2 regions of the Pseudoalteromonas sp. SR41-7 genome follow, and region 1 is predicted to be linked to the other one. Evidence: predicted binding sites of a transcription regulator. Region 1 holds the regulator's gene; the other holds the start of a gene.

Region 1 (7,586 bases):
ATTTCATCTAGTGCTTTTTCAAGGCTGCCTTTACGGCGAGTTGAATCGCGGTCTATGCGAGTAACGGGTGTATCTGGAAACTCGGTCGATAAAAACTCTTCAATTTGCTCTGTACCTTTGCCATTTGGAAATATTTGCGTACTTCCACAATCAGGACATTGGTGAGGAACAGGGTATTGATCGCCACAGTGATGACAAATCATTTGCCCAATCGCTTTATGAAATGTGGCGCTGGTACTGCAGCGTTTACATTCACTTAGCCAGCCACATTCATGGCAAATAAGAGTGGGTGAAAAACCTCGGCGATTTAAAAAAACCATAACCTGTTTACCGCGATTTAAGTGTTGGCGCATAGTTGCAAGGCTTGCATGTGCAATACCTGCTTGGTCGGGTTGGCCTTTCATATCGAGTAACTTAAATTGGTTATCTGTCGCAGTTTGCGCGCGCTCGGTTAAACTTAGTAGCTGATATTTGTTATTAATTGCTTTGTGAAGTGTTTCAAGTGCGGGTGTAGCACTGCCTAATATAAGTGGTATTTTATGCTGAAAAGCTCTGTATGCGGCCAAATCACGAGCATGGTAACGAAGGGTATCTTGTTGCTTAAATGATGAATCGTGCTCTTCATCGACAACTATCATACCGAGTTTTAAAAATGGCAGAAAAATACTCGAACGTGTGCCTATAACTATTGCACAACTGCCTTTTTCGCAAAAACGCCATGTTTGCAATCGCTCGTTGTCGGTAAGGGCTGAATGCCAAAGCATAATGGGTGTATCAGAAAAGCGGCGACGAAAACGGTTTACAGTTTGTGGCGTTAAGCCTATTTCTGGCACTAATACTAATGCTTGCTCGCCACGTTTGAGTACTTCTTCTAGGCACTGTAGATACACTTCTGTTTTACCACTGCCAGTTACGCCTTCTAATAAAAAGCTGCTAAATCCACTACTTTGATTTATTGCCGTACAGGCAACCGCTTGTTCTTTATTAAGTACTGGTTTACTACCGACAGTTGGAGCAACACTTTGCCATTGGTTATCGTGCTCAATAGTTTGTGTTATGAGTTCTTTATCTATTAGGCTATCGATTGTTTTTTTACTAAAGCCAAGAGCTTTTAATTCGGTTAACGATGATTTCCCCGATTGCGATAACTGCTTTAATAAATTGAGCTGTGTTTTAGCTTTTAATGACGGTACTTTTGCACCTTTTTCTGTCAGGGCAACCATATTAATACTGGTTTTATCTGGCGATTCACCTTGGCGAAGTACACTCGGTAGCGCTATATGAATAGTTTCGCCTAAGGGATAGCAATAATAGCGCGCAGTAAAGCTAAGGAGTTCTAAATGTTGGGCACTTAAAATAGGGGTGTCGTCTATTACCTCTATAATATTCTTAATTTTATCTAAAGGGACGTCGGTACTGTTTTTAATGCCCAGAACAACAGCCACTTTTTTTTGATTACCAAAAGGCACTAAAACCCGCATGCCCGGAAGTATTGGGATTGATAAGCCACTGAGCTGCTCTTCTATTTTATAATCAAAGGTGCGTGGAAGCGGGACTTTAATAGCAACTTCAACAAAACTCATAACAACTCAACCCGTAAAATTAATGCTGTAATGTACTAAAAATACCGCTAAAAACCTACTAGCAATAGTACTTGAGAAAGAGATTGTTCACTTTTTTAGCGAAAAGATAAATAAATACTTGTGCAGGGGAAGGTTGTTGGATAAAATCCGCCACCAACAAATTTGTTTTAACGACGTATGGTGCCAGACTTCGGGTTTGGAGAGCGATGCGGCCTTAACTAGAGGTTCCTATGAAAGAAGGTATTCACCCTAAGTACGAAGTAATTTCTGCAACATGTTCATGCGGAAACAAATTCGAAACTAGCTCAACTCTTTGTAAAGACATTCACTTAGACGTATGTTCTGCGTGTCACCCGTTTTACACTGGTAAGCAAAAGATTTTAGACACTGGCGGACGTGTTGATCGCTTCAACAAGCGCTTCGGTGCACTTAGCAGCAAGAAGTAATTATTGCTGTTTAGTTAAAAAAAGCACCTTAGGGTGCTTTTTTTGTGTCTAAAATTTACCACTTCTTATCTTATTTAGCTTGCTCGAGCTACATCACACCTTGCATAACTATTTCCTATTCTTATTCTGAGTATGCATAAACCTTTACAGACAAATCGATAGATATTCTCTATATTTTAAATAGTACAAATTTTAACTAGGTTGATAAAAGTAGCTAACGTGGGCTTATCTGTTTTTAAAGTAGTGTAGTAGGCTGTTATTTTAAGTTTATGATGATGCGTTAAACATACATTTTTTTAATATTGTAATAGACATAAACGCACCTCAAAACTTACTTTTTTGGTGAATTTTTATTTATCAAATGTTTATATAATCCTGCAAAGTTACTGAAAAACCTCTTAAAATTAAAGGATATAGCATATAACAGGATAGACCTGATATTGCTTGGAATTTAAAAATAATAAGGGTATCGTACCCCAAGACTCCACCTCTCACTTTAACTTAAATTGCAGGATACCATCGCGTTATGTCTGACTTTCGTGAACAAGCACTACATTATCACTCACATCCCGTACCTGGTAAAATTAGCATTGAGCTAACAAAACCAGCTGAAACAGTTCAAGACTTAGCCCTAGCTTATAGCCCAGGTGTCGCTGAGCCTGTACGTGAAATTGCCGCAGATCCTGCAAATGCATATAAATATACCGGTAAGGGTAACATGGTTGCGGTTATCACTAATGGTACTGCAATTTTGGGCTTGGGTAATTTAGGTCCTTTAGCGTCTAAACCAGTAATGGAAGGCAAGGCGTTATTGTTTAAACGTTTTGCAGGGCTTGATTCTATTGATATTGAAGTAAAGCACAAAACAACAGAAGACTTTATTAACACGGTTGCCAATATTGCTGACACATTCGGTGGTATTAACCTTGAAGATATTAAAGCACCAGAGTGTTTTGAAATTGAAAAAGCATTAATAGAGCGTTGTAGCATTCCTGTTTTTCATGACGACCAACACGGCACCGCCATTGTTACGGCTGCCGGCATGTTAAATGCACTAGAAGTACAAGGTAAATCAATTGAAGATGCAATAATTGTATGTTTAGGTGCAGGCGCTGCTGCAGTTGCGTGTATGGAACTGTTAATTAAGTGTGGTGCACTGCGTGAACACATTTATATGCTTGACCGCAAAGGTGTTATTCATACTCGTCGCGATGATTTAAATGAATATAAACAGCTTTTTGCTAACAATACCGATAAACGCACATTGCAAGATGTAATTGCAGATGCTGATGTGTTTGTTGGTGTTTCGGGTCCTAACTTGTTAGCTGCCGAAGATTTAAAACTAATGGCAGAAAAACCGGTCGTGTTTGCATGTTCAAACCCAGATCCAGAGATCGATCCTGCACTTGCTCACGGCGCACGCAACGATTTAATTATGGCAACAGGGCGCTCTGATTACCCTAACCAGGTTAACAATGTTTTATGTTTCCCGTTTATTTTCCGTGGTGCACTTGATGTACGTGCAAGCGCGATTAACGATGAAATGAAAATTGCTGCAGTTGAGGCTATTCGTAGTATTGCCAAAGAGCCTGTACCTGCAGAAGTTTTAAAAGCCGCAGGCGTAGATAAGCTAGAGTTTGGTGCGCAGTATATTATTCCAAAACCAATGGATCCGCGTTTACTACCGCGTATAGCTAAAGCTGTAGCACTTGCTGCGGTAGAGTCGGGTGTTGCGCAAATTGACTTGCCTGAAAACTATATGGCGTAATATATAACGCTTAAACAAAAAAACCTCAGCAATGCTGAGGTTTTTTGATTAAAAAGGTAACGATTTATTCTTCGTTTAAAATAGGCACTTCTAAACCCATTTCTTGCATTATCTTTTTAACTTCTTCTGGTACTTTTTCTGCGTTGTCTTTACGTAGGTCATCGTCATTTGGTAAAGGTTGGCCAGTAAATGCATGCAAAAACGCCTCACATAGCAATTCACTATTTGTTGCATGGCGAAGGTTGTTGATTTGACGACGCGTACGCTCATCCGTTAAAACTTTTAATACATTTAGTGGGATCGAAACGGTGATCTTTTTAACTTGCTCTGATTTTTTCCCGTGTTCTGCGTATGGGTGAATATACTCACCATTCCATTTAGCCATAAGATGTATCGTTGCCTCAGATTATTAATTTCTCACACGGTATAAAAAGCGTGTAAATATGCGTGAAATTCTATCGATTTAAAAAAGATAGTCAAATAATAGATACCGATCTATCTTAATAAGCCTATTTGGGATGTAAAAATAAGCTCACTTTTGTGAGCTAAAATGTGATACTAGCAAACGCCTTACCTAACTTTAGCCATCTAGAGCTTTAAAATCCTTTGACTTATTAAAACGGATAACTTACTCTTTTAGACGTCTAAACATCCAAATTAATCAGGTGACGAATATGAGCGAAAAAAACAAAGCGACCATTGCTGTACGTAACGGCGTTGATGCTGATAAACATCATGGTGCAGTGGTGCCGCCAATTTATTTATCAACGACTTATTCGTTTGCCGACTTTGATACTAAGCGTGAGTATGATTATGGCCGCAGTGGTAACCCTAATCGTGATATTTTAGCAGAGACGCTTGCTAAGCTTGAAGGTGGCGCTCGTGGCATAATTACGGCCACTGGTATGGCTGCCGTGCATTTAGCTACTCAGCTACTTAACAGTGACGACACGTTAGTAATTCCACATGATTGTTATGGTGGAAGCTATCGTTTATTTACATCGTTACAAAAACGCGGACTATTGAAGCTTGAAGTATTAGATTTAACAAAAGAAGAAAGCCTTCAACAAATTTTAGCAATTAAACCTAAGCTTATTTGGATAGAGACTCCAAGTAACCCAGTACTTCGTTTAACCGATATTAAAGCGGTTACCGATGTTGCTAAGCAATGCGGTGCATTGGTTGCCGCAGATAACACGTTTTTGTCTCCTGCCTTACAAAACCCTATTAAGTTTGGTGTAGATATTGTGGTGCATTCAACTACTAAATATATTAACGGGCACTCAGATGTAGTGGGCGGCGCTGTTATTGCTGCAACACAAGAGCTTGGTGATGAGCTTGCTTGGTGGGCAAATAATATTGGTATTACGGGCGCCCCTTTTGATAGTTATTTAACGCTTCGTGGTCTACGTACTTTAAATGTGCGCTTAAGGCAGCACCAAGAAAATGCGCTAGCAATAGCTGAGTACCTTGAAAGTTCCAATTTTGTAAGCCAAGTTTACTATCCTGGACTTGAGTCGCATCCTCAACATGAACTTGCTAAAGCACAACAACTTGGCTTTGGTGGCATGGTTAGTTTTGATATTAAAGGCGATATAAACGACGCGGCAGCATTTTTAACTAGCCTTAAAACGTTTAGTTTAGCTGAGTCACTAGGTGGCGTAGAGAGCTTAATTTGTCACCCTGCAACTATGACGCACGCAGGTATGGAGGCAAAGGCACGTTTAGAAGCGGGTGTGGGCGATACGCTTATTCGTATTTCGGTTGGGATTGAAGATATACACGATTTAATAGCTGACTTTGAACGAGTATTTGAACTTGTAAAACCAGGGCAAAATAAAAATGTTGGCCGTGTAGGCAAAGGTGCTGGCACTTCTGGTGGAAACGTTAAATTAAGTGCAGCCCGTCCAGCGCTTTGGTAATTAATACCAATCCGCAATAATACCTAATCAATTTGAGGGATTAAACCGCACGATAACATCGTTAAAAATTCCTAATATAGAACAACTAAATAACGAAATTTTTGCCTTGTTATCGATACGGTTTTCTTACCTCAAAATAGACAACTTAATTAAGCGAATTGGTATAAATATGGTCAATTGTGTACATAAATTTGGTGGTTCAAGCTTAAGCTCTAGTGAGCGCTATCAAAGCGTAGCTAAAATAATTATTGGGCATACTCAGCCGGGCGACTGTGTTGTGGTGTCTGCTGCAGGTAAAACTACAGATACACTTGTGTCGTTGTGGCAAAGTTATCAGATGCAAGACACGCAAGCTGTCGCTGATATTTTACTGCAGTTAAATAACCATCAAAGCGATTTAATTGAGCAGTTATTACAAGCTGATTTAAAGCGCTGCGCACTTAGAACACTAAATACCGAGCTTAGTAATATTGCAGAACTTGCTCAAGCTGAGCAGCTAAAAGAGGCTGCGTTACTTGCGCACGGGGAACTGTGGTCAGCACGTTTACTCGCTACTTATTTACAGCAGCTAAATATTGAGGCGTGTGCTCAAGATGCCCGTAGTCTTTTTACCTTAAACGATGGTGAATTAATGCATGCGCAAAATGCGCAGCAATGTCGACAGTCAATTTTACCTAATAAGATAAATGTTGTTACTGGGTTTATTGCCGCCGATACGAAAGGTGAGACCGTAACACTTGGACGCAACGGTAGCGATTATAGTGCAACACTACTTGCAAATTACTGTGATGCTAAGCAGGTATGTATTTGGACCGATACACAGGGTGTGTTTAGCACTGATCCTCGAAAGGTAAAAAAGGCGATTAAGTACGGCAAAATTTGTCGCGGACAAGCTAATATATTAGCTCGTTTGGGTAACCCTGTATTACATGCAAAAACACTATCGCCACTTAAAAACACAGATATTAAGCTAGCTGTTCGTAGTAGTTTTGATGTGCAAGCAAGCCCAACAGATATAGTAAAAGAAGGTTCAGCAAAGAAAAAGCGTTTTATAACCACGCTGCAAAATGTTGATTTGTTAATGGTTGAAGGATTAAGTGAAGGTGAGGTCGCAAGCGTTAGTCAGCTTATTCAGCATAGCCTTCATCATTTTAACCATAATGGTGAAGTGTATTTAGTAGTACCGGCTGCACAAACATATCAAGTTATTAATTACTTTGCTGGTAGAGCTAATATTAGTGAGTCAAATTTAAATGGCTGTGCAATTATTGCCCCTGAGCAAGACGTTAGCGTATTAAAACTGCAAGCTTTAGAAGTATTAGCTGAGCAGACTATAAAACCGCGTTTTGTGCATCAAGATAATGGTTATGTTTTATTACTAACAGACCAATTTATAGATAGCGATATACAAAGCGCCTTACACGATAAGCTAATCAATAAAGGCCAAGAAATAGCCGTTATAGTTGCGGGCCTTGGCAATGTAGGCGATGCTTTTATTGAGCAGTTATCGGCACAATTTGAGCGTTTATCAGACGACTTTAGTATTAAATTGGTAGCGCTGGTTCGCTCTAAACATATGTTATTTAATGCAAGTGGCATAAATATATCGCAATGGAAAACTCAATGGCAGCATGAGGCGAATAGCTATGAAGCTGCGGATTTACTTAATGCGATAAGCGAGCTTGACTACGAACATAAAGTGTTAATTGATATTACTGCAAGTGAGCAGTTTAGCTTTTTATATACAGATTTTGTAGACCGAGATTGTCATTTAATTAGTGCTAACAAATATGCAGGTACAGCACCTACTTCTTGGTATAAAGCACTTCGTAGTAACCTTGGCGAACGTAATTTACATTGGCGATAT
Region 2 (7,586 bases), on a different contig from region 1:
TCGCGCATTTAAATGAAGATTTGGATCTTCTGGGTTTGACGTATTAGTCAGCCAAATTACATTGCCTTCTTTATTTACAAATAATGTAGTAGGTGTGCCTCGTATACCTAATTGCTGTGCTATTGCATCGGCTTTTACAGCTGTTTTAAAAGTATAACCTCTTTCGCTAAGTGCTTTAGCGGGAGTAGCATCGTCATCTTCTTCAAAGCTCACGGCAATAACTTTTAATCCCATATCATCAATTTTTTGAAGTGCTGGCTGCAGCTTTTTACAGTACGGACACCATGTTGCCCAAAAGTGTAAAACGTAAGGTTGACCTAATAAATCTTGAGTATTGAGTGGCGACCCATCAGCCATTTGTAAATTTAATGTTGGCAATTTAGGATATGTTGCTTCTGAGCTTGTATCTTGTGCGTAAGCTGTAAAGCTTAATAAAATTAGCGTGATGGTAATAAATAGCTGTTTCATAATATGCTCTTTTTTATTTTACATATTAAACAAGAACGATAATTTAACATTTTTCTTTCAAACTAAAAGCCAGCAGCTTGTTCAACAACAATAGCGTGGCGTTTAGCGAGGCGTAGGTGATCTCTATCGTAACCTCCACCTATCACAGTAGCTACAGGTGTATTGTGTTCAAGGCAGCGTTTTAATACTAAATGGTCACGTTTAGCTATGCCATCCCAGCTAATATCTAACTTACCCAAGCCATCACCTTGCCAAATATCAACGCCAGCATCGTAAAGTACTAAGCTTGGGTTTAGCTCTTTAAGTAAATAACTTAGTGTTTCGTTAACTATGGCAAGGTATTCGTCGTCCTTCATATTATTTGCCAGGCCAATGTCTAAATCGCTAGCGGACTTTCTAAAGGGGAAGTTTTTTTCACAATGGATAGAGCAAGTATACGCATAGGGTTGATGCTGTAACATTGCAGCTGTGCCATCACCTTGGTGCACGTCTAAATCAAAAATAAGTACGTTAGTTACCTCACCCGATTTAATTAAAGTTTGCGTGGTAAAGGCCAAATCGTTAACCATACAAAAACCTGAACCAAAGTCATTATGTGCGTGATGTGTACCACCAGCAAGATGACACGCTATACCGTGTTTAAGTGCTAAGCGGGCTGTCTGTAGCGTTCCTTGAGGGGCTGTAAATGTACGTGCCATAAGCTCTTTTGACCAAGGTAGACCAATGCGACGCATGGCTTTTTCATCTAAGCGGTTGTGCCATAAATCTTGGATATAATTATCGCAATGCACAAGCTCAAGCGGCTCTGGCGTGCCTAATATTGGCTCAACTAGGTTACTGCCGATTAAACCAAGCTCTGCAACATGTTGATATAAATGTGCAAATTTACTCATTACAAAGCGATGCTTAGGATCAAAGCTAAACGAGTAGTTAGGATGGTATACCAAAGGCAAATGAGGATTTAAGCGCATATTTACAAGCTTTATAAAGTTTGCGCTATGGTAATCAACTTAAGAGAATGAGTCTATTGTGAGTCATTAATAAGTGACGCTAATTCGCGATGCAGTAGCTCATCATCGGCTAAGTTTAGCTCTATTAAACGCTTTAAATAAGTAATACTGTCTATATCAATGTGATGGCATTTTAAACCAATATGATCGGCTTCAATATGGCAAATCACTACTTCCATTTTTATTTCTATATCGCTTTGAGGTAATGTAAAACGCAGTATTGCTTGCGTATTGTGGCTGCCAATAAATGCATCACAATTAGTAACCAACGCGCCATGTAACGATAGATCGAGTAATTTACACGGATACTGTTGGCTATCAAAACATAACAGAGCGTTAGTTGAAAATAGCACACGAGAAAACTGTCGACGATTTTGCATAACCTAATTTAGCCTTACTGTTTTTATAATAAATTAAGCATAGCGGGTAATTCTCTACATGCTAGCAAGATGTGCTCCTGTAATGCTGGTGACATAAAAAAGCCCTGCAAAGTGCAGGGCTTAAGTTATACAAACATAAAATTAACCAATATTTTTAGCCAATTTTTTTGTACTTAATACGTTTAGGTTGAGTTGCCTCAGCGCCTAGGGTCTTTTTAAGCCACTCTTCATATTCAGTGTAGTTACCATCAAAGAAGTTAATTTGACCTTCATCACGGTAATCTAAAATATGTGTAGCGATACGGTCAAGGAACCAACGGTCATGCGAGATACACATTACACAACCTGGGAACTCTAAAATAGCGTTCTCCAGTGCACGTAGTGTTTCAACGTCCAAGTCATTGGTTGGCTCATCGAGTAGTAACACATTGCCGCCAGCTTTTAATAACTTAGCAAGGTGTAAACGGTTACGCTCACCACCTGATAGGTCTTTAACAAACTTTTGCTGATCGTTACCTTTAAAGTTAAAGCGACTTACATATGCTCGGCTTGGGAACTCAAAGTTACCAATTTTCAGTACGTCTTGTCCGTCTGATATTTCTTGGAAAACAGTTTTGCTTTCGTCCATACCGTCGCGGAACTGATCAACAGTAGCTAGGTGTACTGTTTCGCCAACGCTGATGTTACCGCTGTCTTGCGTTTGCTCACCGCTTATCATTTTAAACAGCGTTGATTTACCCGCGCCATTCGCGCCAATAATGCCCACAATGGCACCTTTTGGCATGCTAAAGCTTAAGTCATCAATTAAAACTCGATCGCCAAAACTCTTACGAAGATTAGTTACTTCAAGTACTTGGTCACCTAAACGCGGACCAGGTGGGATAAACATCTCGTTAGTTTCGTTACGTTTTTGGTAATCAGACTGCTGCATTTCAGTAAACTGAGCCATACGTGCTTTTGACTTAGCTTGACGACCTTTAGGATTTGAACGAACCCATTCAAGTTCTTGCGCAATTGATTTTTGACGTGCTTTTTCAGATTTTTGTTCTTGCTGTAAGCGCGCATCTTTTTGTTCAAGCCAAGAAGAGTAGTTACCTTCCCATGGAATACCTTCACCACGGTCAAGCTCTAATATCCAACCAGCTACATTATCAAGGAAGTAACGGTCATGCGTTACAGCCACAACAGTGCCTTCGTAATCGTGTAAGAAGCGCTCTAACCATGCAACCGACTCGGCATCCAAGTGGTTAGTAGGTTCATCAAGGATAAGCATGTCTGGTTTTTCAAGTAATAATCGACATATAGCAACACGGCGACGCTCACCACCTGAAAGGTGCTCAATTTTAGCATCCCACTCTGGCAGGCGAAGTGCATCAGCTGCGCGTTCTAAAACGTTGTCGATGTTATGACCATCGTGCGCCTGAATAACAGCTTCAAGCTCGCCTTGCTCTTTTGCAAGTGCGTCAAAGTCAGCGTCTTCCATGGCGTATTCGTTATACACTTCGTCAAGACGTTTAAGTGCATGTTTAACTTCGCCAACAGCTTCTTCAACAGTTTCACGTACTGTTTTACTTTCGTCTAAAACAGGTTCTTGCGGTAAATAACCAATTTTAGTACCAGGCTGAGGATGTGCATCACCTTCAAAATCTTGGTCAACACCGGCCATAATACGCAGTAACGTAGATTTACCAGAACCGTTTAAACCAAGCACACCAATTTTAGCGCCAGGAAAAAAGTGCAACGAAATATCTTTTAAGATAGTGCGCTTAGGTGGCACAACCTTAGATACTCGACTCATCGAGAATATAAATTTATCAGGTAAAACCATGGAGGAAAGCCTTCAAATAATAATAAAAATTTCAATGTTGTATTGTAGTGGCTGACGGGTGAAACAGTCAACGAATGCTGTATAGAACAATACACTTACCTAAGCGGTACTTTGTTTTGATTGCTCGTTAAAAACACTACTATTACAGGATTTCTATTGTGTAAAATTCTGTAATCTATTGTTTTATATTGTTCAAATACATTTCATTTTTAACAAAAGTGGTACAGTATATTTACAAGCTGTAAAGTATAAGCAAGTTATATAGGCAGGCCACACTTAGTTTGTTGTTAAACATCACATTATTAAATATTACAAAGGTTTAAAGGAATGAACATGAAAATAGTTACAAGGTTAGGGGCATTACTTTTAGGTTTATACTCATTTTCGAGCCAAGCAGACATACTCCACGTAAATGGTTATTACCAAGGAATAGGGATAGGGTCTACGCAAATTGATGTATACGAGAGTGATAGCATACAGTTTACAACGCTTTACGGCCGGTTTGGATATCAGTTTTCGCGTTACTTTGCATTAGAAGGGCGTATAGGTTTTGGGTTAAATGATGAGTCAACGCCTCTAAACGGAATTGTTTACACTCAGAACCCACAGGACGGTTCGCTGAGTTCAGAATTCATTAAGAGCGAAATCGATTCAAGCCTTGATTTGCAAACAAGTATATTTGTAAAAGCTAATTATCCAATTTCATCTCGAGCTGATGTGTTTTTATTTGGTGGCTATGGTAGAAATAAATTAAGTTACAATGAAGGCGACTTAAAAAACCTTGCAGAATCAATAACTGGTACAGATACAAATTCTACGCTAATAACTGAGCAAAACTACGATGAAGGCGGCGTAACGTACGGAACCGGCATTGACTTTAGGCTAACTCAACGCTGGCAAGTAAGTGCTGAATACCAATATTTTGATACAAATGAAGGCGATATTTACGCTCTTAATTTATCTGTAAATTATCGTTTTTAATTATAATAGCGCTACTGATTTTAGTAGCGCTATTTCAATTCACTAAAACAAAGTACTTCAATATAAATGCATTCCCTCTCATCTATAACTTTTAGTAAATCTTAAAAAAATCATGAAAAAATTTCATTTGGACATCTATACATCTAGAGGTTGATATTTTTTACTTTCAGTTCATAATTAAGCCTCGGTTTTTATGAGCAGGAGTAAAGTATGCCAATTACAGTAAAAGACGAGTTGCCGGCAATTGCACGTTTACGTCAAGAAAACGTATTTGTAATGCCAAAAAGTCGTGCAAAAACGCAAGAAATACGCCCAATGCGTTTGGCTATTTTAAACTTAATGCCTAATAAAGTAGAAACCGAAGTTCAGTTTATTCGCTTACTTGCCAACTCACCTTTGCAAGTAAACGTAGAACTACTGCGCCTCGACACTCACCGCAGTAGCAGCAACTCAGAAGAGCACCTTGATACCTTTTACCGTTATTTTTCAGAAGTAAAAGACAACAATTACGATGCGTTAATAGTAACCGGTGCGCCACTTGCGCATTTAGAATACGACGATGTAGCGTATTGGGATGAGTTAAAGGTTATTATTGATTGGGCTGAGCAACACGTTACCTCTACGTTATTTTCGTGTTGGGCAGCGCATGCAGCGTTATATCACCGTTACAATTTAAAACGCGATTTAAAAGACGATAAACTGTGTGGCGTATTTACTCACCAGTGTTATTTTGATCACGGTGCACTGACTCGCGGATTCGACGATACCTTTTTGGTACCGCACTCACGCTACGGCCATATTGATATAAATAAAATAAACGCCTGTGAAGAACTCGTTGTACTGGCAGGTTCTGAGCGAGTAGGGGCTTACTTACTTAAAAATAAATCGGGTAGCCAAGTGTTTATAACCGGCCACCCAGAGTACGACGCCGACTCGCTAAAAGCAGAATACGAGCGCGATTGTAAAAAAAGCCCTAATGCACCAAAGCCCGAAAATTACTTTCCGGATGACGATGCAACCAAACAACCTTCAAAAACGTGGCAAAGCCATGCTTTTTTACTTTTTTCGAACTGGTTAAATTACTACGTGTACCAAACCACACCGTATGATATTAATTTAGTTAGCCAAGACGTGAGGACTAACAACTATGCCGAATAACGCTCCTACAAATAATAAGCAAGCCGAAATAAGCGCCGCATTAAAAGAACGTATTTTAATTTTAGATGGCGCTATGGGCACCATGATCCAAGATCATAAGCTAGAAGAAGAAGACTATCGCGGAGAGCGTTTTAAAGACTGGCATGTATTAATTAAAGGTAATAACGATTTATTAAGCCTAACCAAGCCCGACTTAATCACTGATATTCATCGTGGTTTTTTATCAGCGGGCGCCGATATTATCGAAACCAACACGTTTAACTCGACCACTATTTCGATGGAAGATTACGACATGGCAAACCTAAGCCGTGAAATAAACCTAGAGTCGGCTAAATTAGCACGCGCAATTTGCGATGAATTTACGGCTAAAACGCCAGAAAAACCGCGCTATGTAGCCGGTGTTTTAGGGCCGACATCTAAAACGTGTTCAATTTCGCCAGACGTAAACGATCCGGGTTACCGAAACGTTACTTTTGATAAGCTAGTTACTGCGTATGTAGAGTCTACCCTTGCATTAATGGAAGGCGGCGCCGATTTAATACTAATCGAAACTATATTCGACACGCTTAATGCAAAAGCCGCCTCGTTTGGTGTAGAAGAAGCCTTTGAGCAAGCAGGGCGCACATTACCAGTTATGATCTCGGGCACTATTACCGACGCTTCTGGCCGTACGCTTTCTGGGCAAACAACCGAAGCATTTTATAACTCTATTCGCCATATTAAGCCTATTTCGATTGGTTTAAACTGCGCGCTTGGCCCTGATTTACTGCGCCAATATGTAGAAGAGCTTTCGCGCGTGTGCGAAACCTTTACATCGGTACACCCTAATGCGGGCTTGCCTAATGAGTTTGGTGAATACGACTTAGAAGCGCCTGAAATGGCAGCCGAAATTATCGATTGGGGTAAATCGGGCTTTATTAATATAGTAGGTGGATGTTGTGGCACCACGCCTGCGCATATTCGTGCTTTTGCAAAAGGTTTAGCAGGCGTTAAACCACGCCAACTGCCAGAGCTTGAAGTACGCATGCGTTTATCAGGCCTTGAAGCCTGTAACTTAAATTAAGGAGCCAACATGACCCAACAAATAGCAGTATTTACTAATGTCGGCGAACGTACCAATGTAACCGGTTCTGCCATGTTTAAACGTTTAATCATGGAAGAAGACTTTGAAGCTGCGCTAACAGTGGCCCGCGAACAAGTAGAAAATGGCGCACAGGTTATTGATATAAACATGGACGAAGCCATGTTGGACTCAAAAGCCGCTATGGTTAAGTTTTTAAACTTAATAGCCTCAGAGCCTGATATTTCACGCGTACCCATTATGGTCGACTCCTCTAAATGGGAAGTAATAGAAGCAGGCTTAAAGTGTATTCAAGGTAAGGCCATTGTTAACTCTATATCGCTAAAAGAGGGCGAAGAGCCGTTTATTCGCCAAGCTAAAATAATAAAACGTTTTGGTGCAGCTGCCGTTGTAATGGCGTTTGATACTGACGGGCAAGCTGATACAGCAGACCGCAAATATGAAATATGTGCCCGCAGCTACAAAATATTAGTAGAAGACATTGGTTTTCCACCAGAAGATATTATATTCGACCCTAATATATTTGCCGTAGCCACCGGTATAGAAGAGCACGACAACTACGCAGTAGAATTTATTGAAGGCACACGCCGCATTAAACAAAACTTACCGCACTGTAAAGTGTCGGGCGGGGTGTCAAATGTATCGTTTTCATTTAGGGGTAATAACCCAGTACGTGAAGC

The links. The regulator MetJ, encoded in region 1, represses methionine synthesis genes. The targets are predictions, from matches to a motif close to TAGACGTCTAGACGTCTA.
Region 2: metA (homoserine O-succinyltransferase) is a predicted target of MetJ. The motif match lies at 4,796-4,813, and genes of this name have one in related genera.

Annotation. Positions count from the first base shown of each region.
Region 1 covers NZ_JACJEF010000008.1:69,715-77,300, forward strand. The annotation lists gene priA (primosomal protein N') at 1-1,583, opposite strand, end outside; gene rpmE (50S ribosomal protein L31) at 1,814-2,029, shown strand; gene H5092_RS12500 (malic enzyme-like NAD(P)-binding protein) at 2,556-3,797, shown strand; gene metJ (met regulon transcriptional regulator MetJ) at 3,862-4,182, opposite strand; gene metB (cystathionine gamma-synthase) at 4,472-5,719, shown strand; gene metL (bifunctional aspartate kinase/homoserine dehydrogenase II) at 5,889-7,586, shown strand, end outside.
Region 2 covers NZ_JACJEF010000018.1:58,776-66,361, forward strand. The annotation lists gene H5092_RS18255 (TlpA disulfide reductase family protein) at 1-468, opposite strand, end outside; gene H5092_RS18260 (histone deacetylase) at 531-1,439, opposite strand; gene H5092_RS18265 (PilZ domain-containing protein) at 1,493-1,858, opposite strand; gene ettA (energy-dependent translational throttle protein EttA) at 2,013-3,686, opposite strand; gene H5092_RS18275 (porin family protein) at 4,020-4,667, shown strand; gene metA (homoserine O-succinyltransferase) at 4,878-5,825, shown strand; gene H5092_RS18285 (homocysteine S-methyltransferase family protein) at 5,815-6,888, shown strand; gene metH (methionine synthase) at 6,898-7,586, shown strand, end outside.